3 regions of the Streptomyces sp. NPDC006296 genome follow, and region 3 is predicted to be linked to each of the others. Evidence: predicted binding sites of a transcription regulator. Region 3 holds the regulator's gene; each other region holds the start of a gene.
What was found. The regulator HrcA, encoded in region 3, represses chaperone genes, less so after heat shock. The targets are predictions, from matches to a motif close to TTNGCACTCNGNNNNNCNGAGTGCNAA.
Positions count from the first base shown of each region.

Region 1 (10,052 bases), on a different contig from region 3:
CGGGCGCTCCCGCCGGTGACGACCGGGCGGAGCCCCTACTCCCGCAGCGCGTCCAGCTGGTCCAGGAACCACTGCTGCGGCGGCAGCGCGGTCGCCGCGGCGGCCAGGCGCTTCGAGCGGGCGCCCCGCTCGCCGGGCTCCATGGTGAGCGCCTCGTGCAGCGCGTCCGCCGTGGCCGAGACGTCGTAGGGATTGACCACCAGGGCGTCCGCGCCGAGCTCCTCGTAGGCCCCCGCCTCGCGGGACAGGACCAGGGCGCAGCCCTCGTCGGAGACGACCGGCACCTCCTTGGCGACCAGGTTCATGCCGTCGCGGATCGGGTTGACCAGCGCCACGTCCGCCAGCCGGTACGCCGCCAGGGAGCGGGCGAAGTCGTCGTCGACGTGGAGCAGGACGGGGGTCCAGTCCCCGGTGCCGTACTCCGCGTTGACGGCGTCGGCGACCCGCTGGACCTCGGCCGTGTAGTCGCGGTAGACCGCGAGGTCCTGCCGGGAGGGGTAGGCGAAGGCGATGTGGACCACCCGCCCGCGCCACTCGGGGCGTTCCTCCAGCAGGGCGCGGTAGGCGTGCAGCCCCCGGACGATGTTCTTGGACAGCTCCGTGCGGTCCACCCGCACGATGGTCCGCCGGCCGGCGCCGACCTGGTCCCGGAGGAGCTCCATGCGCGCGTCCACGTCCGCCTCGCGCGAGCGGCGGCGCAGGAAGTCCGCGTCGGCGCCCAGTCCGTGCACCCCGATCCGGGTGCGGCCGGTGCCGCCGAGGATCTCCGTGCAGCAGCCGATGAAGGCGTCCGCCCAGCGGCGGGTCAGGAACGCGGCGCGGTCGGCGCCCAGGATGCCGTTGAGCAGCTGCTCGCCGATGTCGTCGGGCAGCAGCCGGAAGTAGTCGACGGGCGCCCAGGGGGTGTGCGAGAAGTGCCCGATCCGCAGGTCGGGGCGGAGCTCGCGCAGTATGCCGGGGACCAGGGCGAGGTGGTAGTCCTGCACCAGGACCGCGGCGCCCTCGCCCGCCTCCTCGGCCAGGGCCTGGGCGAACGCGCGGTTGTACGTCTCGTAGGAGGCCCACTGGCGGCGGAACTCCGCGTCGAAGACCGGCTCGACCGGGGTCTGGTAGATCATGTGGTGGACGAACCAGAGCACGGAGTTCGCGATGCCGTTGTAGGCGTCGGCGTGGACCCCGGCGTCGATGTCGAGCATCCGGACGCCCGGCTCGGACACCCCGCGCCGGACGGCCTCGCGGTCGCCGTCGCTGAGGGCGGCGCACACCCACAGCTTGTCGTCGACGGCGCTCAGGCCGGAGACGAGCCCGCCACCGCCGCGTCTGGAGTCGAGTGTGCCGTCGTCCCGTCGTGTGTAGGAGACCGGGCCGCGATTGGACGCGACGAGGACCTGGGCAGCGTGCGCGGAGACCATGTACCCGAACCTAGCCCGTCCGGTATCCCTCCAAACGTGGAGCGGGCGGGAACCCGGACGCGTGTTCGGTCACGCCGCGTCACGCTCGGCGTACTCGGCCACCTCCCGCATCGGCGGCCGTTCCTCGGTGTCCACGGCGTGGGTGCGCGGGACGAAGCCGCCGGGGCCGCGCTCGAACTGGGTGATCTCGGGCCGCACCAGGGCCCCGCGGGAGAGCCGCAGCTGGGCCGTGCGGTAGATCGCGGCGGCCATCCGGCCGAGGGCCTGGCCGTCCTGGTGGCGGTGCCTGCGCACACCGACGTCCACCTGCGCGAGCGCGTCCAGGCCGACGGTGTGCAGCGCGTCGACGAGCAGGCCCAGCTCCACGCCGTACCCGACGGGGAAGGGGAGCTGCTCCAGCAGCGAGCGCCGCACCGCGTACTCGCCGCCGAGCGGCTGGACGAAGCCGGCCAGCAGCGGCCAGTGCAGGTTGAGCAGCGGGCGGGCCACCAGCTCCGTCACCCGGCCGCCCTGTCCCGCGGTGTCGCCCAGCGGCCGGTCGTACATGGCCTTCACGAAGTGGACCTGGGGATCGGTCAGCAGCGGGCCGACGATGCCGGACACGAACTCCGCGGAGAAGTCCCTCAGGTCCGCGTCGACGAAGCAGACGATCTCCCCGGTGGTCACCAGCAGGGACCGCCACAGCACCTCGCCCTTGCCGGGGAGCGCGGGTATCCGGGGGAGCACGGAGTCCCGGTGCACGACCCGGGCGCCGGCCCGTCGCGCGAGGTCGGCCGTGGCGTCGGTGGAACCGGAGTCGATCACCACCAGTTCGTCGACGAGCTGTGTCTTCTCCATCAGCTCGCGCCGGATCTCCGCCACGATCGCCCCGACCGTCGCCTCCTCGTTCAGCGCGGGCAGGACGACGCTCACGCGCGAGCGGTGCGGATCCTTCGCCCGGGCGGCCGTGAGACGGTCGAGCGGGCGGTCGGCAGCAGACCAGGAACGCCTGGTCAGCCAGCGTTCCACCTCTTCCAGCACGGTCGGTACTCCCTGTATGTGATCCATCTCGCGGGTCGGACGACTATCTCAACCGTCCGGTGCTTCGGTTACAGTCTTGAACAACGCGGATGACCCTCGCATGTCGGGGTCGGTCCGCCCATAAACGCCCGGATCGATGGTCCGGTGCCACAGCGCTCATCCAGAGGGACTGAGGGAACGGCCCGTTGAAGTCCCGGCAACCCTCCTGCCGGCCGTGAGGCCACGGTGGGGAAGGTGCCAATTCCGTCTTGCGGCGAAATACGTCGCGAGGAAGATGAGGAGAAAGGGCCTCCGCCATCATGGCCGTCCAGACCGTCGCAGAGAACACCGATTCCCCCGCAGTGGATCTCGGTCCCGCCGCGGCGCTTTCCTGCCGCGAATGCGGTGAGCGTTTCGCCCTCGGCCCCCTCTTCGCCTGTGCGTCCTGTTTCGGGCCGCTCGAAGTGGCGTACGACCTGCCGAGCGGCTCCCCCGAAGAGCTGAAGAAGCGCATCGCCGAGGGCCCGGCCAACATCTGGCGCTACGCGCCGCTGCTGCCCGTCCCCTCCGACGTCGCGGACAAGCCCAACATCAACCCCGGTTTCACCAAGCTGGTCAAGGCCGACAACCTCGCCCGCGAGCTGGGGGTGACCGGCGGCCTGTACGTCAAGGACGACTCCGGCAACCCGACGCACTCCTTCAAGGACCGTGTCGTCGCCATCGCCGTCGAGGCCGCCCGCGCCTTCGGGTTCACCACCCTGTCCTGCTCCTCCACCGGCAACCTCGCCGGTGCGGTGGGCGCCGCCGCCGCCCGGGCCGGCTTCCGCTCGTGCGTGTTCATCCCGCACGACCTGGAACAGGGCAAGGTCGTCATGGCCGCGGTGTACGGCGGCGAGCTCGTCGGCATCGACGGCAACTACGACGACGTCAACCGCTTCTGCTCGGAGCTCATCGGCGACCCGCTGGGCGAGGGCTGGGGCTTCGTCAACGTCAACCTGCGGCCGTACTACGGCGAGGGTTCCAAGACCCTGGCGTACGAGATCTGCGAGCAGCTCGGCTGGCGGCTGCCCGACCAGCTCGTCATCCCCATCGCGTCCGGCTCGCAGCTCACGAAGATCGACAAGGGCCTCCAGGAGCTGATCAAGCTCGGTCTCGTCGAGGACAAGCCGTACAAGATCTTCGGTGCGCAGGCCGAGGGCTGCTCCCCGGTCTCCACCGCCTTCAAGGCCGGCCACGACGTGGTCCGCCCGCAGAAGCCGGACACCATCGCCAAGTCCCTGGCGATCGGCAACCCGGCCGACGGCCCGTACGTGCTGGACATCGCGCGGCGCACCGGCGGGGCCGTGGAGGACGTGAACGACGAGCAGGTCGTCGACGCGATCAAGCTGCTGGCCCGCACCGAGGGCATCTTCGCGGAGACCGCCGGCGGGGTGACGGTCGGGGTGACGCGGAAGCTGATCGAGGCCGGTCTGCTCGACCCGTCCCTGACGACCGTCGTCCTGAACACCGGTGACGGCCTGAAGACGCTCGACGCGGTCGCCCCCACGACCGGCCTGTCGGCGACGATCCGGCCCAGCCTGGACGCGTTCCGCGAAGCCGGCCTCGCCGCCGCCAACTGACCACCCGAGACCGAAGGAAGGCACCCACATGAGCGTCAAGGTCCGTATCCCCACCATCCTCCGCACCTACACGGGCGGTCAGGCCGAGGTCCCGGCCGAGGGCGCGATCCTCTCCGAGGTCATCGCCTCGCTGGAGGCGAACCACCCGGGCATCGGCGCCCGCGTCCTGGACGACCAGGGCAAGCTGCGCCGCTTCGTCAACGTGTACGTCAACGACGACGACGTGCGCTTCGAGGGCGGCCTGGACGCGGCCACCCCGGACGGCGCGGGCGTCTCGATCATCCCGGCCGTCGCCGGCGGCTGACGGCCCCGGACGGTGTGCGGCCGCTCGGCCGCCGACCGCACCGCGTACACACGATGACCCCCTCCGTGAGAGAAACGGAGGGGGTCATTCTGCATGGTTGAGCACGGTACAGTTGGGGAAGTCCCCGCAGCCGTCCGCGCCGTCCTCCTCCGGGAGCGCCCCCTGCCGCGACAAGAAGCAGCCAAAGTGCGTGCACTCCTTGAGGCATAAGTCGCCTTTGCCCGGCCCGACTTGCCCTGGAATCCCGTGAATTCCCCCCAAGCGTGCGGTGGCCCGTGCCCAGAATTCTCGTCCGATTGACCTGTTGCAGAGGGCAGTTGGGCAGATACATTCAGCCGCGGTCGACGCGTTCCGGCGTATGCCACCCTCTCCTGTCGGAGGGTGAGTTCTGACCCGGGCCCGCGAAGTGCGGGCTCGTGCAAGGGCCAGTAATAGGGGAGTTGGGCATGGCTCAGGGCACCGTCAAGTGGTTCAACGCGGAGAAGGGGTACGGCTTCATCGCGGTCGACGGTGGTGCGGATGTTTTCGTCCACTACAGCGCGATCCAGATGGACGGGTACCGCACCCTCGAAGAGGGTCAGCGAGTTGAATTCGAGATCTCGCAGGGCCAGAAGGGGCCGCAGGCGGACATGGTCAAGCTCGCCGTCGGCTGAGTTCGGCGCGGTCGGCCAACGACACCACTCACACACGCGAGGCCCGTACCTCCCACCGGGGGACGGGCCTCACGTGCGTCTGCACCCCGGGGGTGCGCGGCCCCGGCGGGCCCCGTTCCGGGGCGCGCGCTCCCGTCCGCCACCCCCCGGCCTTGTTCGAAGGCGCTTGCACTCGAAGGGGTCGAGTGCTAATCATTGGCTTAGCACTCTCCAGGTGAGAGTGACAGAACTTGGACCGGGCCGGTGAGGCCCGCAGGCTCGGTGGGGCAAGGAACCACCCAGCACGCTGGCCGTCCGTCGCGGGCGCCTCCCGGTCCGGAGAAATCCACCCCTGTCCGGGAGGACCACTTCACATGGCCAAGATCATCGCGTTCGACGAGGAGGCACGGCGCGGTCTCGAGCGCGGGATGAACCAGCTCGCCGACGCCGTCAAGGTCACCCTCGGCCCCAAGGGCCGTAACGTCGTCCTCGAGAAGAAGTGGGGCGCGCCCACGATCACCAACGATGGTGTTTCCATCGCCAAGGAGATCGAGCTCGAGGACCCGTACGAGAAGATCGGTGCGGAGCTGGTCAAGGAGGTCGCCAAGAAGACGGACGACGTCGCCGGCGACGGTACGACCACCGCCACCGTTCTCGCCCAGGCGCTCGTCCGCGAGGGTCTGCGCAACGTCGCCGCGGGTGCCAACCCGATGGCTCTGAAGCGTGGCATCGAGAAGGCCGTCGAGGCCGTCTCCGCCGCTCTGCTGGAGCAGGCGAAGGACGTGGAGACCAAGGAGCAGATCGCTTCGACGGCCTCCATCTCCGCCGCCGACACCGAGATCGGCGCCAAGATCGCCGAGGCGATGGACAAGGTCGGCAAGGAAGGCGTCATCACCGTCGAGGAGTCCCAGACCTTCGGTCTGGAGCTGGAGCTCACCGAGGGTATGCGCTTCGACAAGGGCTACATCTCGGCGTACTTCGCCACCGACATGGAGCGCATGGAGTCGTCCTTCGACGACCCGTACATCCTCATCGTCAACTCCAAGATCAGCAACGTGAAGGACCTCCTTCCGCTGCTGGAGAAGGTCATGCAGTCGGGCAAGCCCCTGCTGATCATCGCGGAGGACGTCGAGGGCGAGGCGCTGTCGACGCTGGTCGTCAACAAGATCCGTGGCACCTTCAAGTCCGTCGCCGTCAAGGCTCCGGGCTTCGGTGACCGCCGCAAGGCCATGCTCGGCGACATCGCCATCCTCACCGGTGGCACCGTGATCTCCGAGGAGGTCGGTCTCAAGCTGGAGAACGCCGGCCTGGACCTGCTCGGCACCGCGCGCAAGGTCGTCATCACCAAGGACGAGACCACGATCGTCGACGGCGGCGGTGACAGCGACCAGGTTCAGGGCCGCGTCAAGCAGATCCGTGCCGAGATCGAGAACTCCGACTCGGACTACGACCGCGAGAAGCTCCAGGAGCGCCTCGCGAAGCTGGCCGGCGGCGTGGCCGTCATCAAGGCCGGCGCCGCCACCGAGGTGGAGCTCAAGGAGCGCAAGCACCGCATCGAGGACGCGGTGCGCAACGCCAAGGCCGCCGTCGAGGAGGGCATCGTCGCCGGTGGTGGCGTGGCTCTGCTCCAGGCCTCGGCCGTCTTCGAGAAGCTCGACCTGACGGGCGACGAGGCCACCGGTGCCAACGCCGTCAAGCTCGCGCTGGAGGCCCCGCTCAAGCAGATCGCCGTCAACGGTGGTCTCGAGGGCGGCGTCATCGTCGAGAAGGTGCGCAACCTGCCGATCGGTCACGGCCTCAACGCCGCGACCGGCGAGTACGTCGACATGATCGCCGAGGGCATCATCGACCCGGCGAAGGTCACGCGCTCCGCCCTGCAGAACGCCTCGTCCATCGCGGCGCTCTTCCTCACCACCGAGGCCGTCATCGCCGACAAGCCGGAGAAGGCCTCCGCGGCCGCTCCGGGCGGCATGCCGGGCGGTGACATGGACTTCTGATCCTCGGATCGGTCGTTCCAGGCAGGACCCCGCAGTACCCGCAGTATCCGTGCGACGTCGGCCCCCGGGAGGAATCCCGGGGGCCGACGTCGTGCTGTCCCCGCCCGCGCCGGCCGGCCTCCCCGGCGGGGCCCGAAGGCGGGTGCCGGATACTGACCGCCCGTCCACACCGAGAAGGAGCACCACCGATGACCGACGATCCCCGCACGGGTCCGCCCGTGGCAGGCGGCGAACGGGAGACGCTGCGGGCGTTCCTCGACTACCACCGGGCCACCCTCGCCATGAAGTGCGAGGGGCTGGACGACGAGCAGCTGCGGCAGCGGTCGATGCCTCCCTCGACGCTCTCCCTCCTCGGCCTGGTGCGCCACATGGCCGAGGTCGAACGCGCCTGGTTCCGGCGGGTGTTCGAGGACCACGAGGCGCCGATGGTCTGGTCGGACCGGATCGACTTCCAGGCGGCGTACGACGCGAGCGCCTCCACGCGGGCGGAGGCGTTCGGCGCCTGGGAGGCCGAGGTGGAGCACGCGCGGCGGATCGAGCGGCAGGCGGACTCGCTGGATCTGACCGGACTCCAGCCGCGCTGGGGGCACGAGGTCTCGCTGCGCATGGTGATGGTGCACGTGCTGCTGGAGTACGGCCGCCACAACGGCCACGCCGACCTGCTCCGGGAGGGCGTCGACGGGACGGTGGGCGCCTGAGCGCACCCGGCGGCGGACGGCCCGGGGGCGTCAGCGCGGGCCGGAGCCGCCCTCCCGTGTGATGCCCCGCGCCCGGTCGGTGCGTTCGGAGCGGGGGACGAGGCCCGCCCGGACGGTCGCCATCCGGTCCCGCACACCGTCGGTGGGAACCGTGCCGGGCGGACGGGCGGCGATGCCCGTGTCCTCGCCCCGGCACCTCCCGCAGAGCCCTCCGCGCAGCGCCTCGGCGCTTCCCGGCGCACGGCAGTCGGCGCACTCCAGGGTCCGCAGCACGACGGCCGGCGGCCGGGGTGCGAAGCGCTCCGGAGGCAGTTTGTCCACGAGCCTGCGGCGTACGAGGGACGCGGCGTGGTGCACGGTGGCGGGCAGCCCGTGGGTCAGGGCGCGCAGGGTCTCGTCCTCGGTGGCGCCCCGCTCGAACCAGGCGTCCACCAGCGGTTGCAGACGCAGGCAGTCCGCCGCCGACAGACTCAGCGACGGCGCGGTGCGACCGAGGGCGGCCAGCAGGACGAAGGCCCGGGACCGCGTCGGCCGCCGTGTCTCCGGGGGCGCGTCACCCCGGGCGAAGGCCGCCCACCAGGCGTCGTCCCGCGCGGTGCGCGAGAAGAACGTCCGGGTCACCCAGAGCATGACCTCGTCGGTGGCGACGCACTCGCTGCCCCGGCGCAGATGTCCGGCGGCCTGAAGCCGGTTGAGCGCGGTGCGCAGCGCGCACTGGCCGTACGGCAGCCACTTGGCCAGTGTCTTGACGGAGATGTCGGAGCCGTCCGGCAGCCGGTCGATGTAGGAGGCGACGGCGGCTTCGCGGGGCGGCAGACGGGAGAAGTCGCGGGCGCTCCGCGGGAGCTGGTCCGGGGCGGAACGCTTTCCGTAACCGGGGTTCGCCCTGGGGTGTGTGGGCTCGTACGGGGCGCGGGGGGCGGCACTAAACTGCTCGACAGCCATCAGATCGCCTTTCTGTTTCACGATCGAGTGGTCAGACCCCTGTCAGGTGTTCGCGCACCGGCGGGGGTCGCCTGCTGTCGGGCACGCTAGAGCGTGGCGACGCCCTGTCGCAACTCGGTCACAAACAGTCAAGTTCGCTGGTGGGGAGGGTGGGTGGGCGGGAAGAGGCCCTCCACCCGATCCTCTGAAGAGCGCTCGGAGTCCAGGGCTTGAGCCTCGGGTGCCGCACACGAGGTCCCGGTCTCCCCGCGCCCTCGTGAGGGGCCGCCGGCTCGGCGCCTGTCAGCCCGCTGCCCGCGGCGACCACGGTGCCGCTGCCCGGCCGGGCCGGCCGGCGCCGGCGCCGGCGCGTCCGCCTCTGGTGGGGGCCGTTGCCGGCGTCCGGTGCGTGTTCATGGTGTCCGCCTTCCGCTGCTGCTTCCTGATGACGGCCACGTGACGCACGCGCGCCCCCGATCTGTGACACGGGTCCGATGTGACCCGCGCCACAGCGTGCGGAGGTGCGGACCCTACGCGGGGATCCGGTCGAGTCCGAGCGGTGCGGGAGGCGGCAGCGGGGCTGCCGTCTCGGCGCGGAAGGACTGGAGGAGGTAGGCGACCAGCCGCCGGGTCGCGGCGGGCGCGTCGGCACCCGCTCCCGCGCCGGCACCGCAGTTGGCGAGCATCAGCAGCGTGATGTCGCGTACGTCGAAGTCCTGGCGCAGGCGTCCGCAGTCCTTGGCCCGCCGGACCAGCAGGGCGAGGCCCTCCTCGGCGCGGCGGCGCCCCTCCGCGTACCCGGCGTGGTCGGGGAACTGCGACAGGAACGCCTCGGTGAAGCCCCGCTCGGTCGCCTGCATCATGCAGACCTGCTCGACGACCGAGCAGAAACCGTGCCAGGGGTCGGGGTCGTTCAGCCCCTCGTCGAGGAGTGCGACGCAGTGGGCGAGCTGTTCGGAGAAGGCCTCGGACACCAGGGCGGCACGCGTCGGGAACCGCCGGTAGAGCGTCGCGACCCCGACCTTCGCACGCCGGGCGATCGCTGCCATGGGCACGTCGATCCCCTGGAGGGCGTACGCCTCGCGGGCCGCGGCGAGGATGCGCTCGCGGTTCTCCCGGGCGTCGGAACGCAGTGACTCGGGGGCTTTCCGATAGGTCTGATCAGGCATGTTTCTCACTTCGGTCCACATGGAGGGTGCCGTCCACTTACCCGTTTAGCGTGGGACGTATGGACGATATGCGAGCGGCGCTCCACGACAGCTACGGCCCTCCCGAAGTGCTCTACGAAGGCCGGGTCCCCGTCCCGGAACTCCAACAGGGCGAGGTGTTGGTCCGTGTCCACGCGCTCAGCGTCAACGGCGGCGAGCTGTACGGCCGGGCCGGACGCGTCCGCCTGGTGACGGGCAGCCGCTTCCCGCTGCGCACGGGGATGGACTTCGCCGGCGAGGTCGCCCGCGTCGACGGCGC
Region 1 is NZ_JBEXRT010000016.1:128,595-138,646, forward strand. It holds gene ABZ172_RS14115 (trehalose-6-phosphate synthase) at 36-1,412, opposite strand; gene ABZ172_RS14120 (glucosyl-3-phosphoglycerate synthase) at 1,482-2,432, opposite strand; SAM riboswitch class I at 2,586-2,713, shown strand; gene thrC (threonine synthase) at 2,732-4,030, shown strand; gene ABZ172_RS14130 (MoaD/ThiS family protein) at 4,059-4,334, shown strand; gene ABZ172_RS14135 (cold-shock protein) at 4,781-4,987, shown strand; gene groL (chaperonin GroEL) at 5,341-6,963, shown strand; gene ABZ172_RS14145 (DinB family protein) at 7,152-7,661, shown strand; gene ABZ172_RS14150 (hypothetical protein) at 7,692-8,606, opposite strand; gene ABZ172_RS14155 (helix-turn-helix domain-containing protein) at 9,116-9,754, opposite strand; gene ABZ172_RS14160 (NAD(P)-dependent alcohol dehydrogenase) at 9,814-10,052, shown strand, end outside.
Region 1: the regulator HrcA is predicted to act here: its motif matches at 5,153-5,179, upstream of groL (chaperonin GroEL).

Region 2 (10,052 bases), on a different contig from region 3:
GCCGCCTGCGGTCAGGTCAGGGGACGACGACGACCTTCGCGCCGACCGTGGCGAAGGTCCACATCTCGTCGCCGTCGGCCCGCTTCATCCGCACCCCGCCGGTCTTCATCGTGGGGTCGGGGCTCTGCATCGAGCCGTCCTGGGCGGCGCTGAAGCCCACGGACACGTCGTCGACGTTCGCGAAGCGCACCACGTGCTCGATCAGCACACCGTCGGAGCCCTTGATGGTGCCCGAGCGCGAGGACACCGTGTAGACACCCGGCAGCGGGCTCACCGAGCTCGGCATGACGGTGAACGTCCGGAGGGTCTTCTCCTTGTCGTCCACGAGCCAGACCCGCCGGTCCTTCAGCGCGTACACCACCCGGACACCCGTGTCGGAGTCCTCGGGGACCGCGTGCGGGTCCTTCGGCGGCGCCGGCTTCGACGAGGGAGCCGCCGGCGAGCTGGAGGGCCCGGCCGGAGCGGCGGTCAGGGAGTCGGGCGCGTTCGCCGACGCCTGGTAGGCGAGGAAACAGACCGCGGCCACCGCCGCGGCAGTGAGCCCGGCCACGATTCCCGAGCTGCCCCGTGCCACCGTGAGGTCCCCTTTCACCTGCATCCGTCGCATGTCGTACAAGCATTTACGTCGTACACGCGTATACCCGGCGACGGTACCAGCAGCGAGGAGGGAGCCCGGGACGCTGCACGGGCCGCCGTGGCCCGGTCGGCGGAGCCGTAGGCTGTTCGCGTGCTGCTGCTCGCCATGGATACCGCCACCCCCGCCGTCACCGTCGCCCTCCACGACGGGACCTCCGTCGTCGCCGAGACCGGCCAGGTCGACGCCCGCAGGCACGGGGAACTGCTGCTGCCCGCCGTGCACCGGGTCCTCGCCGAGGCCGGGGTCAAGCTCGACGCCGTGACCGACGTGGCCGTCGGGGTCGGCCCCGGCCCGTACACCGGGCTGCGCGTCGGGCTCGTCACCGCCGCGACCTTCGGCTCCGCGCTGTCCGTGCCGGTGCACGGCGTGTGCACCCTCGACGCCCTGGCGTACGCCGCCGGACCGGAGGGCCCCTTCGCCGTCGCCACCGACGCGCGGCGCAAGGAGGTCTACTGGGCGCGCTACACCGACCCCCGCACCCGGGACGGCGACCCCTCCGTCGACCGGCCCGCCGACATCGCCGAGCGGCTCGCCGGACTGCCCGTCGCCGGTGCGGGCGCGCTCCTCTACCCCGAGGCCTTCCCGGACGCCCGCGGCCCGGAGCACGTCTCCGCCGCCGCGCTCGCCGCCCTGGCCGTCGAACGGCTCGCCGCCGGCGTCGCGCTGCTGCCGCCCCAGCCGCTCTACCTGCGAAGGCCCGACGCCCAGGTCCCGAAGAACTACAAGGTGGTCACCCCCCAGTGACCGCCACGACCGCTGTGCTGCGCGAGATGCGCTGGTGGGACATCGAGCCGGTGCTGGAGCTGGAACACGAGCTCTTCCCCGACGACGCCTGGTCGGCCGGCATGTTCTGGTCCGAACTCGCCCGCACCCGCGGACCCCGGGCCACCCACCACTACGTCGTCGCCGAGGACCCCGCCGACGGGAGGGTCGTCGGCTACGCAGGCCTGGCCTCGGCCGGCGACCTCGCCGACGTCCAGACCATCGCGGTCGGCCGCAGCCGGTGGGGCACCGGCCTCGGCTCCGAACTGCTGACCGACCTGCTGCGGCACGCCACCGCCCTCGAATGCACCGCGGTGCTGCTGGAGGTCCGTGTCGACAACACCCGCGCCCAGAAGCTCTACGAACGCTTCGACTTCGAACCCATCGGCTTCCGCAGGGGCTACTACCAGCCGGGCAACATCGACGCACTCGTCATGCGCCTGACCGTACAAGGAACAGAGACAGACTGATGGCTGACGAACCGCTCGTACTCGGCATCGAGACCTCCTGCGACGAGACCGGTGTCGGCATCGTGCGCGGCACGACGCTCCTCGCCGACGCCGTCGCCTCCAGCGTCGACACACACGCACGCTTCGGCGGCGTCGTACCCGAGATCGCCTCCCGCGCCCACCTGGAGTCGATGGTCCCCACCATCGAGCGCGCCCTCGGGGACGCCGGGATCAGCGCCCGCGACCTCGACGGCATCGCGGTCACGGCCGGCCCCGGACTCGCCGGGGCGCTGCTCGTCGGGGTCTCGGCCGCCAAGGCGTACGCCTACGCCCTGGACAAGCCGCTGTACGGGGTGAACCACCTCGCCTCGCACATCTGTGTCGACCAGCTGGAGCACGGCCCGCTGCCCGAGCCGACGATGGCGCTCCTGGTGAGCGGCGGCCACTCCTCGCTGCTGCTGGCCCCGGACATCACCAACGACGTACGGCCGCTGGGCGCGACCATCGACGACGCGGCGGGCGAGGCCTTCGACAAGATCGCCCGGGTACTGGACCTCGGCTTCCCCGGCGGCCCGGTGATCGACCGGCTGGCCAGGGAGGGCGACCCGAAGGCCATCGCCTTCCCGCGCGGACTGAGCGGCTCGCGGGACCCCGCGTACGACTTCTCCTTCTCCGGCCTCAAGACCTCGGTGGCGCGCTGGATCGAGGCGAAGCGCGCGGCGGGCGAGGACGTCCCCGTCCGGGACGTGGCGGCGTCCTTCCAGGAGGCCGTCGTCGACGTCCTCACCCGCAAGGCCGTCCGGGCCTGCAAGGACGAGGGCGTGGACCACCTGATGATCGGCGGCGGTGTCGCGGCCAACTCGCGGCTCCGGGCGCTCGCCGAGGAGCGGTGCGCGAAGGCCGGGATCAGGCTGCGGGTCCCGAGGCCCGGGCTCTGCACGGACAACGGGGCGATGGTCGCCGCCCTCGGCGCGGAGATGGTCGCGCGCAACCGCCCGGTGTCGGACCTCGGCCTCTCGGCGGACTCCTCGCTGCCGGTCACCGAGACCCATGTGCCGGGTGCGCACAGCCACGCGCACGGCCATGACCACGTGCACGAGATCAGCAAGGACAACCTCTACTCATGACCGTCGCCCTGATGTGGGAGGCCCGCGCCGCCGAGGGCCGGGGCGCGGAGCTGCTGGCGTGGGCCGGGGCGAGGGCGGCCGAGCTGGCCCCCCGGCCGCTGCGCGGCGAGCTGCTGCGCGCCCCGCAGGACCGGGTGCTCGTGCTGACCTGGTGGGACGCGGCGTACGACGACGAGCTCCCGGAGCTGCCGGAGCCGGACGCCGGGCTGGTCACCCGCGCCGTGCACCGCTGGCGCTTCGAGTCCCTCGGTCCGGCGGGCGGCTGATCCGGACCGGGCGCCTCCCGGAACCCCGGGCCGGTGTGCGCGTGTCCCGATGAGTTCCGGGTCCTGCCGGGGTCTACCTTGCACAGCGTCCCGCGGAGCGGCGCGCCGAGTGGAGGAGAGAGACCATGCAGAAGATCAGGCCCTGTCTGTGGTTCGACGGCCAGGCCCGGGAGGCCGCGGAGTTCTACGTGTCCGTCTTCGGCGGCGACTCCCGCATCGTCGAGGTCACCCGCACCACGGACGCCGCGCCGGGGGAGACCGGCACCGTCCTGACGGTGGAGTTCGTCCTCGCGGGCCAGGAGTACCTCGGTCTCAACGGCGGCCCCCAGTTCCGGTTCAGCGAAGCGGTCTCGCTCAGTGTGGACTGCGTGGACCAGGCGGAGGTCGACCGGCTGTGGGAGCGGCTCACCGAGGGCGGTGAGGAGAGCATGTGCGGGTGGCTGAAGGACCGGTACGGCCTGTCCTGGCAGATCGTCCCGCGCGCCCTGCCCGAGCTGCTCGGCGGCCCCGACCGGGCCCGGGCGGACCGGGCGATGAAGGTGATGACGGGGATGCGGAAGCTGGACGTGCAGGCCCTGCTGGACGCCTGACCCGAACCCCGCACGGCGCGTGCCGCACGCCGTGCGCGGGCGGGGCGACGGGCGCACCCTGGAGACAGGAGATCCCGGGAGGTGACCGTCATGATGGAGACCACCGTCGGATGGCATGTCGAGCTGGAGTTCGAGGAGGACAGCCACCGGACCCGTGCCGCCGCGATGGTGCGGCTGAGCGACGGGACCGAGGTGCGGGCGCACGGCTACGCCAGCCGTCACCCCACCGACGCGCAGCAGCCACGGGTGGGCGAGGAGATCGCCGGGGCCCGTGCGCTCAACGAACTGGCGATGAGGCTGCTCACCAAGGCGCACGACGAGATCGACGAGGCGGCGGGCCGGACGTCCTACCCGCTGACCTGACCCGCACCGCCGGGCCACCGCGAGCCCGCCGTGGGGCCGGGGCGGCGCGGGGGAGCGGGGTGCGGGCTCGGTAACCTCGGAGCCATGCCCAGCAGTTCACCGCTCCCGCCGCCGCCCCCGCCCGTCGGAATACGTTCCTGGCCCGACCGGGACGCCCTGCTGAGGGACCGGGCGGTGGTGCTCGGTGAACTGGTCACGGGGTTCATCGGGCCCGCACGGCTCGGGATCCTGTGGATGTGGGCGGGTACCGCCGCGTTCGGCTGGTCCCTGGTGGGAGCCGCCTGGCTCATGTTCGAGGACGCCCTCGGCGCGTTCGACGCGATCCCGGGCGTCTTCTGCCTCGCGGGCGGCGCCGCACTGCTCGTCCCCGCCGTCGTCCTCCTCGCCGTCGGCGCGGCCCGGGACCTGCGGATCCACCGGCTGCTCGTGGCGTGGGGCGGTCTGGACCGCGATCCGGCGTGGGACGCTCCGCTGCGCAGGCCGCGGGCGAGCCTCGCCTGGCTGCTGACCTCGTTCCCGCTCTGCGCGGTGGGCCTGTTCGCCTGTGTCGCCGTCCCGGCGACCGCCCGGGCCGGCGAGCAGACGTACGGTCTGGTGGCCCTGCTGATGGGGCTCGGATTCCTCGCGTGGCTGACCGGACTGACCGGCCTCGTCAAGGCGTTCGCCCACCGCCGCTGGGTGCTCCGGGTGCTCGCCGGGGCGCCGGCCGCGGTGGACGCCTGATCAGGGCCGTGCGACCGGCTGCCCGATCAGCATCGTCGGGGCCCCGGCCACCCGGGTCAGGAACACCGTGGCCGCGTGCGGTCCCTGGAGCTTCATCCTGCGCCGCAGCTCCTCGGGTTCGACCGCCGAGCCGCGCTTCTTGACGGTCAGGACCCCCACCCGGCGCTCCCTCAGCAGCGCCTTCAGCTTCTTCGTGTTGAAGGGCAGCTGATCGGTGATCTCGTAGCCGGAGACGGCGTCCGAGGCGTACTCCCGCTCACTCGTGACGTACGCGATCGTCTCGTCGATCAGCCGCCCGCCGCACGCCTCCGCGATCCGGGCCACCAGATGGGCGCGGATGACGGCGCCGTCCGGCTCGTACAGATACCGGCCCACGGGACCGACCGGCGGGGCGGGCGGCCGGCCCCCGGAGACGAGGGTCGTGCCGGACGGCAGCAGCGTCGCCCGGAACGCTCCGGGTGTGAAGCCCTCGCCGAACCACAGCACGGCCTCCTTCACGTCGCCGCCGTCCGAGATCCACTCGGCCTCGGCCTGCGGCGCGATCGCCTCGTGCGGGACACCGGGGGCGATCTTCAGCGCGGCGCGCGGCGCCGCCAGCGCGGCCCCGGTCGCCCAGGAGAGCGGCGGCGAGTAGGCCTCGGGGTCGAAGATCCTGCCCCGCCCGCCGCGCCGCGCCGGGTCGACGAAGACGGCGTCGTACGGGGAGGTGTCGATCCCGGTGACATCGGCGCACCGCACCTCGACGCGGTCCTGGAGACCCAGCGCCTCGGCGTTGGCACGGGCCACCTGCGCGGTGAGCGGGTCGCGGTCCACGGCCAGCACCGAGATGCCCGCCCGGGCCAGGGCGATCGCGTCGCCGCCGATACCGCAGCACAGGTCGGCCACGCTCCGTACACCGAGCGCCGCGAACCGCCCGGCACGGTGGCCGGCGACGGAGCTGCGGGTGGCCTGCTCCACGCCGTTCGGGGTGAAGAACATGCGGTACGCGTCCTCCGCCCCGAACTTCGCCACCGCGCGCTGCCGCAGCCGCGCCTGGCCGAGGGCCGCCGACACCAGGGCGGCGGGATGGGTGCGGCGCAGCCGGGTCGCGGTCGCCAGTTCCCGGGCCGGGTCGTGGTCGCGCAGCTCGTCCAGGAGCGCGGCGCCCTCGGGGGTGCGCAGGGAGGCGAAGTCGGCGAGCGGACCGGCGGGACCGGTCCGGTCGGCGGGGGGAAGAGCGTTCACGGATCCATTGTGAGCCAGCCGGGCGACGCACCCGGCCCCCCGGAGGTGTCGCGGTCGGCGGCCCGTGCCGCGGTGGCAGGATGCGGCGCCATGCAGCTAGTAAGACAAAAACACAAAAGAACGGCGAGACCGCACAGAACGGTCTCTGCGGTCCTCGTCGCCCTGATGATCGGAGCGGTCGCCTCCGGGTGCGCCGACGGTGCGGACGAAGGGGCCGGAAGCCCTCCGGAACCGGCCGCCGGGCAGCCGGGAGCCGCCGCCGGGAAGGCGCCCGCCGCGGCCGAGGCCGAGGCCCGGCGGCTCAAGCGGGAGCTGGCCGCCCGCGTCGCCGTCGCGCGGAAGTGGGGGCTGGCGAAGGTGCCGCTCACCGCCCCCGCGCCGCCCGCCGTGAAGCCGCGGATCACCACCCGCAAGGGATTCGAGGTGGAGGGCGGGGAGACGCTGCCGCCGGTCTTCACCACCGTGCCCACCAAGGAGCGCATCGTCTTCCTGACGATGGACGACGGGGCGGAGAAGGACCCCGAGCTGCTGCGGATGATGACCGAGCTGAAGATCCCGTACAGCGCCTTCCTCAGCGACTACGTGGTCAGTGACGACTACGGCTACTTCAAGGACATGCAGGAGAGGGGGGTCACCCTCAACAACCACACGCTGAACCACCGGTACCTCCCGGGGCTCTCGAAGGAGGAGCAGCGGCGGGAGATCTGCGGCGAACAGGACAAGATCCAGAAGCACTTCGGGAAGCGCCCCACCCTCCTGCGGCCGCCGTACGGCAACTACAACGGCGACACCCTGCGCGTCGCCCGGTCCTGCGGCATCAAGGCCGTCCCCCTCTGGGCGGCCGAGGCCTTCCCGGACCACATGGAGTGGCGCGAGTGGGACCAGGACCTGCACCCCGGTGACATCATCCTCACCCACTTCCGGGGCGAGGAGGACTGGAAGGGGTCCATGGCGGACATGATCCGCCGCGTCATGAAGACCGTCACGGACAAGGGGTACGCCGTGGCCAGGCTGGAGGACTACGTCTGACGGGTCCGCGGCGGCGCGGGCGCGGACCTCGTGACGGGGCGTCCGCTCGGCCCGCGCCGCCGTCGGCCGCTGACGGCGCCGCCCGGCCCGTACTCCCCGGTGCCGCTCCCGAGCCCTGCGGCGCCGCCCGCGCCGCCCTCGGTCCCTTGTGCCGCCCACGCCTTCCGGTGCGTCCGCGCGGCCCTCGGCCCCTCGCGCCGTCCGTCCCCCGGTGCCGACCGGGCCTCCCGCGGTCCGCCGTCCGGTCCGGGCCGTTCTCCTCGTCCGGGCCGGAACGCCGCGGCCCTCTCCCGCGTTGACCGGGCGTGCGCCGGTCCCGCGACGCCACGCGAGGGTGGTGAATTGGCACTCCGCTTGACCGAGTGCTAATCGCGGTCATAGTCTCAGTGCTGGCACTCCCCGAGGGAGAGTGCCAGCACCACTGTGCGACAGGGCAGGTCCGGCACCCGCGACGACGGATCGACCTGGTCGCCACCCACAGACTGTTAAACCCCGTGAGATCTCCGAAGGGGGAGACCGGATCGTGTCGACCACCAGCTCCAAGGTTGCGATCAAGCCGCTCGAGGACCGCATTGTGGTCCAGCCGCTCGACGCCGAGCAGACCACGGCTTCCGGCCTGGTCATTCCGGACACCGCCAAGGAGAAGCCCCAGGAGGGCGTCGTCCTGGCCGTGGGCCCGGGCCGCTTCGAGAACGGCGAGCGCCTTCCGCTCGACGTCAAGACCGGCGACGTCGTGCTGTACAGCAAGTACGGCGGCACCGAGGTGAAGTACAACGGCGAGGAGTACCTCGTCCTCTCGGCGCGCGACGTTCTCGCGATCGTCGAGAAGTAGTTCACCCACGTTTGCTTCTGTTCTGCGCCCCTGGCCCCCTGCGAAATAACTAGCCGGGCGGCGAGGGGCGCAGTTCGTTTGAGAGGACAGCTCAGCCCATGGCGAAGATTCTGAAGTTCGACGAGGACGCCCGTCGCGCCCTTGAGCGCGGCGTCAACAAGCTTGCCGACACGGTGAAGGTGACGATCGGCCCGAAGGGCCGCAACGTCGTCATCGACAAGAAGTTCGGCGCCCCCACCATCACCAACGACGGTGTCACCATCGCGCGCGAGGTCGAGCTCGACGACCCGTACGAGAACCTCGGTGCCCAGCTGGTGAAGGAGGTGGCGACCAAGACCAACGACGTGGCGGGTGACGGCACCACCACCGCCACCGTGCTCGCCCAGGCCCTCGTACGCGAAGGCCTGCGCAACGTCGCTGCGGGCGCGTCCCCGGCCGCCCTGAAGAAGGGCATCGACGCCGCCGTGAAGGCCGTGTCCGAGGACCTCCTCGCGACCGCCCGCCCGATCGACGACAAGGCCGACATCGCCGCCGTGGCCGCGCTCTCCGCGCAGGACCCGCAGGTCGGCGAGCTCATCGCGGACGCGATGGACAAGGTCGGCAAGGACGGTGTCATCACCGTCGAGGAGTCCAACACCTTCGGCCTGGACCTCGAGTTCACCGAGGGCATGGCCTTCGACAAGGGGTACCTGTCCCCGTACATGGTGACCGACCAGGAGCGTATGGAGGCCGTCCTCGACGACCCGTACATCCTGATCCACCAGGGCAAGATCGGCTCCATCCAGGAGCTGCTCCCGCTCCTGGAGAAGGTCATCCAGGCCGGCAGCTCCAAGCCGCTGCTGATCATCGCCGAGGACGTCGAGGGCGAGGCGCTCTCCACCCTCGTCGTCAACAAGATCCGCGGCACCTTCAACGCCGTCGCGGTGAAGGCTCCGGGCTTCGGCGACCGCCGCAAGGCCATGCTCGGTGACATCGCCACCCTCACCGGTGCGACCGTCATCGCCGAGGAGGTCGGCCTCAAGCTCGACCAGGCCGGTCTGGACGTGCTCGGCACGGCCCGCCGCGTCACCGTCTCCAAGGACGACACGACCATCGTCGACGGCGGCGGCGACTCCGCCGACGTCAAGGGCCGCGTCAACCAGATCAAGGCCGAGATCGACGCCACGGACTCCGACTGGGACCGCGAGAAGCTCCAGGAGCGCCTCGCGAAGCTGGCCGGCGGCGTGTGCGTGATCCGTGTCGGTGCCGCCACCGAGGTGGAGCTCAAGGAGAAGAAGCACCGTCTGGAGGACGCCATCTCCGCGACCCGCGCCGCGGTCGAGGAGGGCATCGTCTCCGGTGGTGGCTCCGCTCTGGTGCACGCCGTCAAGGTGCTGGACGGAAACCTCGGCAAGACCGGCGACGAGGCCACGGGTGTCGCGGTCGTGCGCCGCGCCGCCGTCGAGCCGCTCCGCTGGATCGCCGAGAACGCGGGCCTCGAGGGCTACGTCATCACCTCGAAGGTCTCCGACCTCGACAAGGGTCAGGGCTTCAACGCCGCGACCGGTGAGTACGGCGACCTGGTGAAGGCCGGCGTCATCGACCCGGTCAAGGTCACCCGCTCCGCCCTGGAGAACGCCGCGTCCATCGCGTCGCTGCTGCTCACGACCGAGACCCTGGTCGTCGAGAAGCCGGCCGAGGAAGAGGCCGACGCCGCCCACGGCGGCCACGGCCACTCCCACTAGTACGCCCGGCACGCAGCACCGAGGCCCGGTACCCCCGTCGCGGGGGCACCGGGCCTCGGTGTTCTCCGGGGGACCGCCGCGCCGGGCGCGGACCGGTGAGCCTCGGCCCCTTCCGCGCGGGGGCGGGGCGAAGCGCGCGGCCCGCGGGTGCCGCGGGTCGCCCGGGTCCGTGCAGCCCACAGCGTCGCGGGCGCCCCGGTCCGGCCTACTCGGGACCGTACGTCCGGCCCGCGCGGGTGGTGACACCGCCGAGCAGGCTGCGGGGCGTCAGCTTCACCAGGCCCATCAGCGCCTTGTAGCGCGGGTCCGGGATCGACACGGACCTG
Region 2 is NZ_JBEXRT010000040.1:21,378-31,429, forward strand. It holds gene ABZ172_RS24255 (hypothetical protein) at 17-598, opposite strand; gene tsaB (tRNA (adenosine(37)-N6)-threonylcarbamoyltransferase complex dimerization subunit type 1 TsaB) at 743-1,381, shown strand; gene rimI (ribosomal protein S18-alanine N-acetyltransferase) at 1,378-1,869, shown strand; gene tsaD (tRNA (adenosine(37)-N6)-threonylcarbamoyltransferase complex transferase subunit TsaD) at 1,869-2,975, shown strand; gene ABZ172_RS24275 (hypothetical protein) at 2,972-3,241, shown strand; gene ABZ172_RS24280 (VOC family protein) at 3,367-3,831, shown strand; gene ABZ172_RS24285 (DUF1876 domain-containing protein) at 3,922-4,194, shown strand; gene ABZ172_RS24290 (hypothetical protein) at 4,279-4,917, shown strand; gene ABZ172_RS24295 (methyltransferase domain-containing protein) at 4,918-6,141, opposite strand; gene ABZ172_RS24300 (polysaccharide deacetylase family protein) at 6,232-7,170, shown strand; gene groES (co-chaperone GroES) at 7,694-8,002, shown strand; gene groL (chaperonin GroEL) at 8,101-9,726, shown strand; gene ABZ172_RS24315 (SDR family oxidoreductase) at 9,932-10,052, opposite strand, start outside.
Region 2: the regulator HrcA is predicted to act here: its motif matches at 7,513-7,539, upstream of groES (co-chaperone GroES).

Region 3 (10,052 bases):
CTGGCGCCCGGTGACAGCCTCCTCTGCGTGACCGACGGGGTGACGGAGCGGCGCTCGGGCCGGGTGATGTTCGACGACGCCGACGGCCTCGCACGGGTCCTGGAGGGGTGCGCGGGCCTTCCGGCCGCCGGGATAGCCGACCGGATCAAGCGGGCCGTCCACACCTTCGCCGAGCGCCCGCCGGACGACGACCTGGCCCTGCTCGTGATCCAGGTCGACGAGGACCGGCCGGCGGCTGTCCGGGGAAGCTCCGCCGGCGAGTGACAATGGACGGTATGCCTTCCGTACTGCCCGATGGTGAGCCCGTGCCCGACGACGGGGCGCTGCCCCGCCACGCCCTGGAAGGCGCCGCCGATCGGCCGCTCGGCTTCTACCTGCACGTGCCCTACTGCGCCACCCGCTGCGGCTACTGCGACTTCAACACCTACACCGCGACCGAGCTGCGCGGTTCCGGCGGCGCCCTGGCCTCCCGGGACACCTACGCCGCCCATCTGACCGAGGAGGTCCGGCAGGCCCGGAAGGTGCTCGGCGACGACCCCCGCCAGGTCCGCACGGTCTTCGTCGGCGGTGGTACGCCGACGCTGCTGCCCGCGGCCGACCTCGTCCGGATGCTCGCGGCGATCCGGGACGAGTTCGGGCTGGCCGAGGACGCGGAGATCACCACCGAGGCCAATCCGGAATCCGTCGACCCGGCCTATCTCGCGGCGCTCCGGGAGGGCGGCTTCAACCGCGTCTCCTTCGGGATGCAGAGCGCGCGGCAGCACGTCCTGAAGGTCCTGGACCGCACCCACACCCCGGGCAGGCCCGAGGCCTGCGTCGCCGAGGCGCGCGCGGCCGGCTTCGACCACGTCAACCTCGACCTGATCTACGGCACCCCCGGCGAGTCCGACGACGACTGGCGGGCCTCGCTGGACGCCGCGATCGGGGCCGGACCCGACCACGTGTCGGCGTACGCGCTGATCGTCGAGGAGGGGACCCGGCTCGCCCAGCGCATCCGCCGGGGCGAGGTCCCGATGACGGACGACGACGTCCACGCCGACCGGTACCTGATCGCCGACGAGGCGATGGCCGCGGCGGGCTTCTCCTGGTACGAGGTCTCGAACTGGTCCCGCACGCCGGAGGGCCGCTGCCTGCACAACGAGCTGTACTGGCGCGGCGCCGACTGGTGGGGGGCCGGACCCGGGGCGCACAGCCACGTCGGCGGGGTGCGCTGGTGGAACGTCAAGCACCCCGGCGCCTACGCGCAGGCCCTCGCCGAGGGCCGTTCGCCCGGGGCCGGCCGTGAGGTGCTCGGGGACGAGGACCGGCGGGTCGAGCGGATCCTGCTGGAGCTGCGCCTCGTCGAGGGCTGCCCGCTGTCCCTGCTGGCCCCCGCCGGCCTCGCCGCGGCGGGCCGTGCCGTGACCGACGGGCTGCTGGAGGCCGGGCCCTACGCCGAGGGACGCGCGGTCCTCACCCTCCGGGGGCGGTTGCTGGCCGACGCCGTGGTGCGGGACCTGGTGGACTGAGGTCCCGCCTCCACCGCGGCGCCCTCCCCGGGTGAGCGCTGCGGGGTCGCCCGCCGCCGTGGAAGACGGCGGAGGCCGCCTCGTTCTCCGCGCTGTCCCGCCACACTTCGCGTGTCATCAGCCCGTGCCTTCCCCTGAGCGCGGTCCTGCCGTCATCACTCAATAACGGATGGTCCGTGTGCGGCGCAGGTGTTCACGGGGATCGGTACCGTATCCTCCTCGAAGCTCCCGGGACATCACTCGGGAAGTGTGACGAAATCGATCAATTCCTCCACCCGGCCCAGGAGTTGCGGTTCCAGATCCTTGTAGGAGCCGATCCGGGAGAGGATGTGCTGCCAGGCCGCGCCGGTGTTCTCCGGCCAGCCCAGGGCGCGGCACACGCCCGTCTTCCAGTCCTGTCCGCGCGGCACGGAGGGCCATCCGGGGATGCCCACGGACGACGGCTTCACGGCCTCCCACACGTCGATGTACGGATGCCCCACCACCAGCACGTCGGCGCCGGTGACCTGGGCGGCGATCCGGGACTCCTTGGACCCGGGCACCAGGTGGTCGACCAGGACGCCGAGCCGGGCGTCCGGTCCCGGTGCGAACTCCCGCACGACGGCGGGGAGGTCGTCGACGCCCTCCAGGTACTCCACCACCACGCCCTCGATGCGCAGGTCGTCGCCCCAGACCCGCTCCACGAGCTCGGCGTCGTGCCGTCCCTCCACGTAGATCCGGCCCGCGCGCGCCACCCGGGCCCGCGCCCCGGGGACCGCCACCGAACCGGAGGCGGTGCGGGCGGGGCGGACCGGGCCGCCGCCCGACGGGCGCACCAGGGTGACCACCTTCCCCTCCAGCAGGAAGCCGCGCGGCTCCATGGGGAAGGCCCGGTGCTTGCCGAAACGGTCCTCCAGGGTGACCGTCGGCCCCTGGGCCGTCTTCTCGCACCGGATCACCGCACCGCAGAAGCCGCTGACGGCCTCCTCGACCACCAGGTCGGGCTCGGCGGGCACCTCGGGAGCGGGGGCGGACCTCTTCCACGGCGGAGTCAGGTCCGGCTGGTAGCTGCGCATGGCACGACGATAGACGGGCGCCCCGTCACGACACGCCGAAGCGCGCGGCCAGCCGGTCACGCTGGGCGCGGACGAAGGCCGCGTCCACCACGGCCCCGTGCCCCGGCACGTACAGCGCGTCCTCGCCGCCCAGTTGCAGCAGCCGGTCCAGGGCGGCCGGCCAGCGCGCCGGGACCGCGTCGCGCCCCGCCTGCGGCTCGCCCGACTCCTCGACCAGGTCGCCGCAGAGCACCACCACGGGGGAGCCCGGCACCAGCACCGCCAGGTCGTGGCCGCTGTGCCCGGGGCCCACGTTGGCCAGCAGCACCTGGAACCCGTCGCCTAGGTCGAGCGTCCACTCGCCGCTCACCTGGTGCCGCGGAGCCACCAGGGCGTCCGTGGCCGCGGTGGCGTCCGCCTCGCTCATCCCGTGCCGCACCGCGTCCGCGCGCAGCTCCGCGGCCCCGTGCGCCAGCAGGTCCGCCGTGCCGACCGCCCCGTAGACCTCCGCCCCGGAGAAGGCGGCGGTGCCCAGCACGTGGTCGAAGTGCGGATGGCTCAGTGCGATGTGCGTCACTCTCCGGCCCAGCAGGGCCTGTGCCTGGGTGCGCAGTTCCACGCCCTCCCGGAGCGTCGCACCCGTGTCGTAGAGCAGCGCCCCGTCCGTCCCGGCCACCAGGGCGGCGGTCGCGTCCCAGACGGGCAGGCGCCGCCGTCCCGTACCGCGGCCCAGCCGCTCCCAGCCGAACTCTTCCCAAGAGACGTCCATACGACGACGCTATCGGCAACGACCTGCGCGGTCCCGGGGCGGCGTGGCCGGTCGCCCTTGCCCCGGCCCCACCCCGCCCCCGTACACTGACCGGGGGATCGCTGGCACTCGCACGCGCAGAGTGCCAGGCGGAGGCCGAAGGACCACAGCTGGAGGTGTGCGCGGTGCTCAGCGAACGCAGACTCGAAGTGCTGCGCGCCATCGTCCAGGACTATGTCGGCACCGAGGAGCCCGTCGGCTCCAAGGCGCTCACGGAGCGGCACAGCCTCGGGGTCTCCCCGGCGACCGTCCGCAACGACATGGCGGTGCTGGAGGACGAGGGCTTCATCGCCCAGCCGCACACCAGTGCGGGGCGCATCCCGACGGACAAGGGCTACCGCCTCTTCGTCGACCGGCTCGCGGGCGTCAAGCCCCTGTCGTCGCCGGAGCGCCGGGCCATCCAGAACTTCCTCGACGGCGCGGTGGACCTCGACGACGTCGTGGGCCGCACGGTCCGGCTCCTCGCCCAGCTGACCCGGCAGGTCGCCGTCGTGCAGTACCCCTCGCTGACCCGGTCGACGGTCCGGCACGTGGAGCTCCTGTCGCTGGCCCCGGCCCGGCTGATGCTCGTGCTGATCACGGACACGGGCCGGGTCGAACAGCGTATGATCGACTGCCCCGCACCGTTCGGCGACACCTCGCTGGCCGATCTGCGGGCCCGGCTCAACAGCCGGGTCGTGGGACGCCGCTTCGCGGACGTCCCGCGGCTGGTGCAGGACCTGCCGGAGTCCTTCGAGGCCGAGGACCGGGGGACCGTCTCGACGGTGCTCTCCGTCCTCCTGGAGACTCTGGTCGAGGAAACGGAGGAGCGGCTGATCATCGGCGGCACCTCCAACCTCACCCGTTTCGGCCACGACTTCCCGGTGATGATCCGGCCGGTGCTGGAGGCACTGGAGGAGCAGGTCGTGCTGCTGAAGCTGCTGGGTGAGGCGACGGATTCGGGCATGACCGTACGGATCGGGCACGAGAACGCCCACGAGGGCCTCAACGCCACGTCCGTCGTCGCGGTCGGCTACGGTTCGGGCGACGAGGCAGTCGCCAAACTCGGCGTGGTCGGACCGACCCGCATGGACTACCCCGGAACGATGGGAGCGGTACGCGCAGTGGCACGTTACGTCGGACAGATCCTGGCGGAGTCGTAAGTGGCCACGGACTACTACGCCGTACTCGGCGTGCGCCGCGACGCTTCCCAGGACGAGATCAAGAAGGCGTTCCGGAGGCTCGCCCGCGAGCTGCACCCGGACGTCAATCCCGATCCGAAGACCCAGGAGCGGTTCAAGGAGATCAACGCCGCCTACGAGGTGCTGTCGGACCCGCAGAAGAAGCAGGTCTACGACCTCGGCGGAGACCCGCTCTCCCAGTCGGGCGGTGGCGGCGGTGCCGGTGGCTTCGGTGCCGGCGGCTTCGGCAACTTCAGCGACATCATGGACGCGTTCTTCGGCAACGCGACCCAGCGCGGCCCCCGTTCGCGGACCCGCCGCGGCCAGGACGCCATGATCAGGCTGGAGATCGACCTCAACGAGGCGGCCTTCGGCACGACCAAGGACATCCAGGTCGACACGGCCGTCGTCTGCACGACGTGCAGCGGCGAGGGCGCCGCCCCCGGCACCTCCGCGCAGACCTGTGACATGTGCCGCGGCCGCGGTGAGGTCTCCCAGGTCACCAGGTCCTTCCTCGGCCAGGTCATGACCTCGCGCCCCTGCCCGCAGTGCCAGGGCTTCGGCACGGTCGTGCCGACCCCGTGCCCCGAGTGCGCCGGGGACGGCCGCATCCGCTCGCGGCGCACCCTCACCGTGAAGATCCCCGCGGGCGTCGACAACGGCACCCGGATCCAGCTCGCCGGGGAGGGCGAGGTCGGCCCCGGCGGTGGCCCCGCCGGTGACCTGTACGTCGAGATCCACGAGGTCGCCCACGCGGTGTTCCAGCGCCGCGGCGACGATCTCCACTGCACGGTCACCATCCCGATGACGGCCGCCGCGCTGGGCACCCAGGTGCCGCTGGAGACGCTCGACGGCCTGGAGGAGATCGACATCAGGCCGGGCACCCAGTCCGGCCAGTCGGTCCCGCTGCACGGGCGCGGCATCACGCACCTGCGCGGCGGCGGACGCGGCGACCTGATCGTGCACGTCGAGGTCATGACCCCGACGAAGATGGACCCCGAGCAGGAACGCCTCCTGCGGGAGCTGGCCAAGCTGCGCGGCGAGGAGCGGCCCACGGGCCAGTTCCAGCCGGGACAGCAGGGCCTCTTCTCCCGCCTGAAGGACGCCTTCAACGGTCGCTGACCCCGCCCACGGCACCGCCCGCCGGTCCCGTGGACCCGGACACCGCACCGCCCGCCGGTCCCGTACCGGCGGGCGGTGCCGCGTCCGGGGCGGCCCGCCCGCCGTGTGAAGGGGCTGATTCGGCCGGATCCGCCGGACGTGGCACGATGCGGTCATGTCCTCGCCGTTCACCGGTCTCTGCCGGTACCCGATCGTGCAGGCCCCGATGGCGGGAGGCGCCTGCGGACCGGAGCTCGCCGCCGCCGTCGGCGAGGCCGGAGGCCTCGGCTTCCTCGCCGCCGGCTACCGGACGGCGGACGGGATGCACCACGAGGTCGAACGGCTCCGCGGGATGACCGGCCGGCCCTTCGGCGTGAACCTCTTCATGCCCCAGCCCCGCGTCGCCGACCCCGGGGCCGTCGAGGTCTACCGCCACGAGCTCGCCGCCGAGGCGGCCCGGTACGAGACCCCCCTCGGCGACCCGGACGACGGCGGGGACGACGGCTACGACGCCAAGGTCGCGATCCTCCTGGACGCCCCGGTCCCCGTGGTCTCCTTCACCTTCGGCTGCCCCACCCGCGAGGTCCTCGACGCCTTCGCCGCCGCCGGCACGCTCACCGTCGTCACGGTCACCTCCGCAGAGGAGGCGCGGGACGCCGGACGGGCGGGTGCCGGCGCCCTCTGCGTCCAGGGCGCCGAGGCCGGCGGCCACCGGTCCACGCACCGCGACGATCCGCGGGCCTCCCTCGACGGCACCGGGCTGCTCACCCTGCTCGCCGAGGTCCGCGAGGCGGTGGACCTGCCGGTCGTCGCGGCCGGCGGGCTGATGCGCGGCTCCCAGATCGCCGCCGTCCTGGCGGCCGGCGCCGACGCCGCCCAGCTCGGCACGGCGTTCCTGCCCTGCCCCGAGTCGGGCGCGCACCCGCTGCACAAACAGGCCCTGACCGACCCGCTGTTCGCGACGACGGCCCTGACCCGGGCGTTCTCCGGCCGCCCCGCGCGCGGGCTGGTCAACCGGTTCCTGCGGGAGCACGGGCCGTACGCCCCCGCCGCCTACCCGCAGGTGCACCGGCTGACCGCCGGGCTGCGCAGGGCGGCGGCCGAGGCGGGCGACGCCCAGGGCATGGCCCTGTGGGCGGGCCAGGGGCACCGGCTGGCACGCGAGCTGCCCGCCGGGGAACTCGTCGCCCTGCTCGCCGCGGAGACGGACGCCGCGCGTGCGGCGCTGAGTGTGAGGAGCCCCCGGTGACCGCACCGGTCTTCATCGTCGAACAGCTGCCCGAGGGGCCGGAGTTCGTCCTGGACGGCCCCGAGGGGCGGCACGCCGTGTCCGTGCGGCGGCTGAACCCGGGGGAGGACCTCGTCCTGACCGACGGGCGGGGCCGCTGGGCGGCCGGCGTCGTCCGGGCGGCCGAGGGCAAGGACCGGCTCCTGGTCACCGTCCCGGAGGGCGTGCGGGAGGAGCCGGAGCCCGTACCGCACCTCACCGTCGTGCAGGCGCTGCCCAAGGGCGACCGCGGGGAGCTCGCCGTCGAGACCATGACCGAGACGGGCGTCGACGCGATCGTGCCCTGGCAGGCCGCGCGCTGCATCACGCAGTGGAAGGGCGACCGCGGTCTCAAGTCGCTCGGCAAGTGGCGCAGCACCGCGCGCGAGGCCGGGAAGCAGTCCCGCCGGGTGCGCTTCCCCGAGGTGCGGGACGCCATGACCACGAAGCAGGTCGCCTCGCTCCTCGCCGGGGCGGACTTCGCGGGCGTCCTGCACGAGGACCGGCTCAGCGGCAGCGAACCGCTCGCCACCGCGGAACTCCCCGCCCGGGGAACGATCGTGCTGGTCGTCGGCCCGGAGGGCGGGGTGTCACCGCAGGAGCTGGCCGCCTTCGCCGAGGCGGGCGCCCCCGCCTACCGGCTCGGCCCCAGCGTGCTGCGCACCTCGACCGCCGGCACCGCCGCGGCGGCCCTGCTGATGGGACGCACCGGGCGCTGGAGCTGACGGCCGCCCGCCCCGCCCGGCCGGATAGCATGCCGGTGTACTGATCACGAGGACCGAACGACCGAGGAGGCCGGGCCATGGCGGGAGAGCCGCAGACCGACTGCCTGTTCTGCAAGATCGTGACGGGTGACATCCCGGCGACCATCGTCCGGGAGAGCGCGACGACCGTCGCCTTCCGCGACATAAACCCCCAGGCCCCCACGCACGTCCTGGTCATCCCCAAGGCGCACCACGCGGACGCCGCGGCGCTCGCCGCGGCCGACCCGCAGGCCGCCGCCGACGTGCTGCGCGAGGCGGGGCTGGTCGCCGCCGACGAGGGGATCGCCGAGACCGGCTACCGCATCGTGCTCAACACCGGCACCGGCGCCGGACAGACCGTGTTCCACGCGCACGCCCACGTCCTGGGCGGTCGCGGGATGCAGTGGCCCCCCGGCTAGACGGCCGCCATCCGTGTCCGCGCGCGAGCTCGTGGTCCTCGGCACCGCCAGTCAGGTGCCGACCCGCCACCGCAACCACAACGGCTACCTGCTGCGCTGGGACGGCGAGGGCATCCTCTTCGACCCGGGCGAGGGGACCCAGCGCCAGATGCTGCGGGCGGGCGTCGCCGCGCACGACATCGACCGGATCTGCGTCACGCACTTCCACGGCGACCACTCCCTGGGCCTGGCGGGCGTCATCCAGCGGATCAACCTCGACCAGGTCCCGCACCCCGTCACCGCGCACTTCCCGGCGAGCGGGCAGCGCTTCTTCGACCGGCTGCGGTACGCCACCGCCTACCGCGAGTCGGTCGAGCTGACCGAGGCGCCCGTCGCCGCCGACGGCGTGCTGGCCACCACCGGCGCGTACACCCTCACCGGGCACCGGCTCTCGCACCCCGTCGAGTCCTACGGCTACCGCCTCACCGAGCCGGACCGGCCGCGCATGCTGCCCGCGAAACTGGCCGAGCACGGCATCGCGGGGCCCGACGTCGGACGGATCCAGCGGGACGGAACGCTGCGCGGCGTCCCGCTGGAGGCGGTCTCCGAGACCCGCCGCGGTCAGCGCTTCGCCTTCGTCATGGACACCCGGCTCTGCGACGGCGCGTTCGCGCTGGCCGAGGGATGCGACATGCTGGTCATCGAGTCGACGTTCCTCGACGAGGACGGCCGGCTCGCCGCCGACCACGGCCACCTCACCGCGGGACAGGCGGCCCGGGTGGCGCGGGAGTCCGGCGTACGGCACCTCGTGCTGACGCACTTCTCCCAGCGCTACACCGACCCCGACGCCTTCGAACGCCAGGCCAGGGCAGCCGGCTTCACCGGCGAACTGACCATCGCCCAGGACCTCATCCGGGTCCCGGTACCCACCCGCCACACGTAACGAGAACCCCGTGCACCTCCCCAAAGCCGAACTCCACCTCCACATCGAAGGAACCCTCGAACCCGAGCTGGCCTTCGCCCTCGCCGCGCGCAACGGCGTGGACCTGCCCTACGCGGACACCGAGGAACTGCGCACGGCGTACCTCTTCGAGGACCTGCAGTCCTTCCTCGACCTGTACTACGCGCTGATGGCGGTGCTGCGCACCGAGGAGGACTTCGCCGAGCTGGCCGACGCCTACCTCGCCCGCGCCGCCGCCCAGGGCGTCCGGCACGCGGAGATCTTCTTCGATCCGCAGGCCCACACCGACCGCGGCGTCCCGATCGGCACCGTCGTCGAGGGGCTCGGCCGGGCGCTGGAGCGCAGCGAGGAGACGCACGGCGTCTCCACCCAGCTGATCATGTGCTTCCTGCGCGACCGGTCCGCGGAGTCGGCGCTGGAGACGCTGGAGGCCGCGAAACCGTACCTGCACCGCATCAGCGCCGTCGGCCTCGACTCGGCGGAGGTCGGCCACCCGCCCGCGAAGTTCCGCGCGGTGTACGAGGCCGCCACGGCCCTGGGCCTGCGCAAGGTCGCCCACGCGGGCGAGGAGGGCCCGCCGGAGTACATCCGGGAGGCCCTCGACGTCCTCGGCGTGGAGCGGATCGACCACGGCCTGCGCTGCCTGGAGGACCCGGACCTCGTGGACCGGCTGGTCTCCGAGCGGATCCCGCTGACGCTCTGCCCGCTCTCGAACGTCCGGCTGCGGGCCGTCGACGTCCTGGAACAGCACCCGCTGCGCACGATGATGGACGCGGGACTGCTCTGCACGGTGAACTCCGACGACCCGGCCTACTTCGGCGGATACGTCGGAGACACCTTCCACGCCGTGCACGAGGCCCTCGGCCTGGGCCGCGAGCAGCTGCGCACGCTGGCCCGCAACTCCTTCGAGGCGGCCTTCCTCGACCACGACGAGGAGCGCAGGGCGCGCTACCTCTCCGAGGTCGAGGCGTACGCGTTCGACTGACCGGCACCGCCCGGTCCTGCCGTGCGGAACGCGCTGCGTCCCAGCCGCCTGCGCCGCAGCGAGGGCATGCTGATCTCCGTGACCGCC
Region 3 is NZ_JBEXRT010000031.1:77,920-87,971, forward strand. It holds gene ABZ172_RS21540 (SpoIIE family protein phosphatase) at 1-264, shown strand, start outside; gene hemW (radical SAM family heme chaperone HemW) at 276-1,508, shown strand; gene ABZ172_RS21550 (DUF3097 domain-containing protein) at 1,745-2,563, opposite strand; gene ABZ172_RS21555 (MBL fold metallo-hydrolase) at 2,589-3,311, opposite strand; gene hrcA (heat-inducible transcriptional repressor HrcA) at 3,476-4,492, shown strand; gene dnaJ (molecular chaperone DnaJ) at 4,493-5,632, shown strand; gene ABZ172_RS21570 (nitronate monooxygenase) at 5,787-6,860, shown strand; gene ABZ172_RS21575 (16S rRNA (uracil(1498)-N(3))-methyltransferase) at 6,857-7,603, shown strand; gene ABZ172_RS21580 (histidine triad nucleotide-binding protein) at 7,681-8,040, shown strand; gene ABZ172_RS21585 (ribonuclease Z) at 8,054-8,962, shown strand; gene ABZ172_RS21590 (adenosine deaminase) at 8,973-9,965, shown strand; gene ABZ172_RS21595 (MFS transporter) at 9,929-10,052, opposite strand, start outside.